One region of the Mycobacterium sp. pV006 genome, then DNA from elsewhere that is predicted to be linked to it. Evidence: predicted binding sites of a transcription regulator. Region 1 holds the regulator's gene; the other holds the start of a gene.
The links. The regulator LexA, encoded in region 1, represses DNA repair genes until DNA is damaged. The targets are predictions, from matches to a motif close to CGAACANNTGTTCG.
Positions count from the first base shown of each region.

Region 2: the regulator LexA is predicted to act here: its motif matches at 1,441-1,454, upstream of cofD (2-phospho-L-lactate transferase).

Region 1 is NZ_JBGGKT010000009.1:146,635-149,025, forward strand. It holds gene nrdR (transcriptional regulator NrdR) at 1-156, opposite strand, end outside; gene ACAG25_RS15665 (LysM peptidoglycan-binding domain-containing protein) at 271-753, opposite strand; gene lexA (transcriptional repressor LexA) at 951-1,658, shown strand; gene ACAG25_RS15675 (LGFP repeat-containing protein) at 1,682-2,391, opposite strand, start outside.
Region 2 is NZ_JBGGKT010000019.1:12,551-14,941, forward strand. It holds gene ACAG25_RS21920 (coenzyme F420-0:L-glutamate ligase) at 1-260, opposite strand, end outside; gene cofD (2-phospho-L-lactate transferase) at 257-1,240, opposite strand; gene ACAG25_RS21930 (WhiB family transcriptional regulator) at 1,667-1,933, shown strand; gene ACAG25_RS21935 (metallopeptidase family protein) at 1,976-2,391, opposite strand, start outside.

The sequences.
Region 1 (2,391 bases):
GCTGCGTTTGACCACGGCGAGCACCGCGGACTCCACGGTGGTGAACCGCCGGCCGCATTCCGGACAGGAGCGGCGGCGACGGATGGCCTGCCCCTCATCGGTCTCTCGGGAATCGACGACGCGGGAATCAGGATGCCGGCAGAAAGGACAGTGCACGTCCACTCCTTCGCCGCATCGACAGAACGCTTCGAACGTTCTCGAGCCTACCTGCGCGACGCCGCGACGCCCTGACGCCAGTCCGATCGGCACATGTCGTTTCATCGTCGGGGGTCAGGCGACGGGCGCGATCAACGTCTGGCCCGCATTCAGGGCGACGGTCTCGAGTTGATTCAGTTCGCGAATCTTCGCCACGACGTCGGCCACGGGCGCCTCGGGCGCAACCCGGCGGGCCACGTGCTGGAGCGACTCGCCGGCCTGCACCTGGACCACCGCCAGTTGTGTCGGCACCGCGGCCTGGGCGCCCTGTACCCCGCCGACCTGAGCCACCAGCCCCAACCACACGGTGATGGCCGCCGCCACGAGGGCCAGCATCACGGTGGTGGCCGGGGTGATGGGCCGGCGACGGTGCGGGGCGCGGGACACCGCGACGCCGGTGCCGCGATGACGGATGGGGGCCACCGCAGGGCGGCGCGACCCCGACGGGGCCGTCGTCGCCGGCACTCTGGCCGGACGTGCCCGCCTGGTCCGGGTCCCGCGCTCCCACCCGGCCTCGGTGATCTCGCCCCACGTTTCGGGTGTGTAGATGACCGTCATGTCGCCCCGCCTCTCGTTCTGCTTTCGCCTGTGTGTTCGAACTGTAGTCGACCATGTGTTCGATTGATAGAACATGTGATCGAACTGTTGCAGACGCTAACGGAGCCCACTGACAAGTCCGGGCGGACCGAAACGATGCCGACACGCGGTCGAACACATGTTTGATCGTGTCCGGACTCTGGGATACATTCGGACACATGAGCGATGACAGCAGCGACACCACGGCCGGCTCCGCCACCAGCACCGCCGGTGATCGCAGGTCAGGCCTGACCGAGCGCCAGCGCACCATCCTCGAGGTGATCCGAGAGTCGGTCACCAGTCGCGGCTATCCCCCGAGCATCCGGGAGATCGGGGACGCGGTAGGGCTGACCTCGACGTCGTCGGTGGCCCATCAGCTGCGCACCCTCGAACGTAAGGGCTATCTGCGCCGGGACCCGAACCGTCCGCGCGCGGTGGACGTACGCGGACTCGAGGAGACCGCCGCGGCGGCCGTGCCCGCCACCGAGGTCAGCGGTTCCGACGTGCTGCCCGAGCCCACGTTCGTCCCGGTCCTCGGTCGGATCGCAGCCGGCGGTCCCATCCTGGCCGAGGAAGCTGTCGAGGACGTGTTCCCGCTCCCCCGCGAGCTCGTCGGCGAGGGGTCGCTGTTCCTTCTCAAGGTCGTCGGCGAATCGATGATCGACGCGGCGATCTGCGACGGGGACTGGGTCGTGGTCCGTCAGCAGAACGTCGCCGACAACGGCGACATCGTCGCCGCCATGATCGACGGGGAGGCCACGGTGAAGACGTTCAAGCGCACGCGTGGCCAGGTCTGGCTGATGCCGCACAACCCGGCGTTCGATCCGATCCCCGGCAACGATGCCGCCATTCTCGGCAAGGTGGTCACCGTCATCCGCAAGGTGTGACCGGCCGCCGCGTCGCGGCAAGGCTAGCGACTGCGCACGAATCCGTTCGTGATCGCCATCTCCTCGCTGGCGAACCACAACTCGGCAGGCGCGTCGGCGTAGTCCCCGTCCTCGGGGGTCCAGTACAACCCTGAGCGGGTATCGGCTTTGACCGGGTAACCCTCGGGCACCTCACGCGGATCGTCGAGGGGCATGTGCACCGCGGTACCGCCCGGAGTCGGCTCGTCATCGTCGATGCGAGCGTGGCGGCCGGTGTCGGTCATTGCGTCCCTTTCGGCGTTGGGTCCCACGGGCACGGCGGTCACCAGAGGTTCTCGGTCCGCCTCGACCAGCGGTTCGTCGTCGTAGTAGTCGTCGTAGTCGTCCGGCTCGCCGGACTCGTCGTAGTCCTCGATCTCCTCGGCCGTCGGGATCCGGGTCGGTGTCGTGTCGACGGCGTCGGGATCTTCCTCGAAGGCACCGAGATCCGACTCGTCGTCACGAGCAGCGCCGTCGAAACCCTCGGGGTCCCGCGGTTCTTCGGGTACGGACGGCACCCCCCAGAAGCTCAGCGGTGTCGGCTCCACGTCCTCGGAGATCGCAGAGGATGCCGACGGTTCCGGTGGTGTCGCCGTCGCGACCGCGCTCAGACCCTCGCGGGCGTAGCGGTCACCGAACAACTCGTCCTCGTCGTCGGAACCCGCGCCGTACCCCCCGGAGTCCGCGCCGGCGCCGAACGAGCTGCGCGGCGTGT
Region 2 (2,391 bases), on a different contig from region 1:
TTGCGGGCCAGCACGCGGACCGCCTCGCTGTCGATCAATCTGCGCCGCAGCGCATCCCGCTCCTCTGGGTCGGACGGCGCGACGACCATCCGGCCCTCGCACTTGGACAGCACCTTGCTGGTGACGACGACGACGTCGTGATCGCGCAGCCACGGCGCGGCCTCGGCGATGGCCGACGCCAGGTCGTCGCCGGGCCGGAACTCCGGCAGTCCCTCGACCGGCAGGATCTCCAACCGGGCCGATGTGCCGTGATCGGTCACCACGAGACCCCGGCCAGCTCCAGTCCGGCGCGCACCATGTGCGCGGTGACCGCCGGCTCGGTCATCAACAGCGGCGCCGACCGCACCGAGATCCCGTCGACGGCGGCGGTGTCGCCGGTGTGCACCAGCCAGCCGTCGAGGATGCCGGTGGCCGACCGGGCGCCGTAGTGCGCGGCCACCGCTTCGGAGGTGCTGGCCACCCCCATGATCGACAGGCAGGTATCGGCCATGCCGCGCAACGGCTTCCCGCCGACGATGGGGGAGTATCCGATCACCGGCGCGGACGTGGCCCGCAGCGCGGCCCGGATGCCGCCGACGGCCAGGATGGTGCCGATGCTGACCACCGGGTTCGACGGGGCTATCAGCACCACGTCGGCGTCCTCGATCGCCTCGGTCACCCCGGGCGCCGCCTTGGCCTGATCGGCGCCGATGAACGCGAAGCTCTCCGTCGGCACCTGGGCCCGATAGCGCACCCACCACTCCTGGAAGTGGATGGCCTTCTTCTCCCCGGTCTCCGGATCGCTGATCACGACGTGGGTTTCACTGCGGTCGTCGCTGGCGGGCAACAGCCGGGCGCCGGGGTTCCAGCGCCGGCACAGCGCCTCGGTGACCGCCGAGAGCGGATAGCCGGCGCGCAGCATCTGGGTGCGCACCAGATGGGTGGCCAGATCGCGGTCACCCAGACCGAACCAGTCCGGCTGCACCCCGTAGGCGGCGAGCTCTTCCTTGGCGTGCCAGGTCTCGTTGCGATGACCCCAGCCGCGTTCGTCGTCGATGCCGCCGCCGAGGGTGTACATGCAGGTGTCGAGGTCCGGGCAGATCCGCACCCCGAACATCCACGCGTCGTCGCCGACGTTGACGACGGCGGTCAGTTCGTGGTCGCTAGCATTGTCGCCGAACTGGCCGAGGCCGAGGAGATGCTGCACGCCGAGCAGGAATCGTGCGCCCCCGACGCCGCCGACCAGAACCGTCACCTTCACAGGGAACGAGACTAGGCCGTGCGGTCCGGACCCGTGTCGGGTGGGGAGTGACAGACACACCACAGCGCGACGCGCCGAATTGTCATCACGAAATGGTATGAATTCCTGTTCTAGCGCTTGACCGAGGTAGTGATCGCGTGTGTAATCACACCAGTGTCATTCGCGGTTTCCCACCGGATTCGGTGTCGCAGACCGAGATTCGATCACTTGTTCGAATTGGGTGGCCACACAGAGCAATAGTGTCGGCTGGCAGCAACCGGATCTACGAGACTGTACGAGACTGTGAGGAGGGGAAACATGGCATTTGAACAGGCCGATTTCGGCGAATCGGACCATTTCGACATCAGGCTCCTCGGCTCGGTGGGAAGTGCGACGCACATCCAGACCGGACCGACACCTGCAACCAACGGACGCCCGCAACTGAGCGTGGTGCCCGACCGGATCGAGGATTTCACCGAAGATTCGGATCTCACCGAAGATCAATGGCAAGAGCGTGCGCTGTGCGCGCAGACCGACCCCGAGGCGTTCTTCCCCGAGAAGGGCGGCTCCACCCGCGAGGCCAAGCGCATCTGCCAGGGCTGCGAGGTGCGCGACGAATGCCTCGAGTACGCCCTGGCAAACGACGAGCGCTTCGGTATCTGGGGCGGCCTGTCCGAACGCGAGCGCCGTCGCCTCAAGCGCGGGATCATCTGACCGCGCGCCGGCCCCGCCGGCGACCCTGACCCAACAGATCGTCTAGTCGTCACCGATCGTCGGATCGATGACCGACGGCTCCACTCCCAGATAGGTGGCCACCTGAGCCACCAGTAGTTCGTGCAACAGATCGGTCAGCTCGACGGTGTCTTTGGCCCGTCGCTCGATCGGCTTGCGGAACAGCACAATTCGAGCCCGCGTCGAGTTGCCGCGGACGTCCACACCGGCCGGGATGAGACGCGCGAGCGCAATCGGACCGTCAGCGACCACCTCCGGTGGCCACTGCACGCTGTCCGGGTCCTTCGGGGCGATCCGCGGAATCTCGTCGACGGCGACATCGAGCGCCGAGACCCGGTCGTGCCAGCGCCGCTCGATCGGCTCGTAGGCCTCCAGCACCGCCATGTCGAAGCGTTCGGCGCGGCTGCGCCAGCCCGGAACGGTCGGCGGAAGCAGTGGTC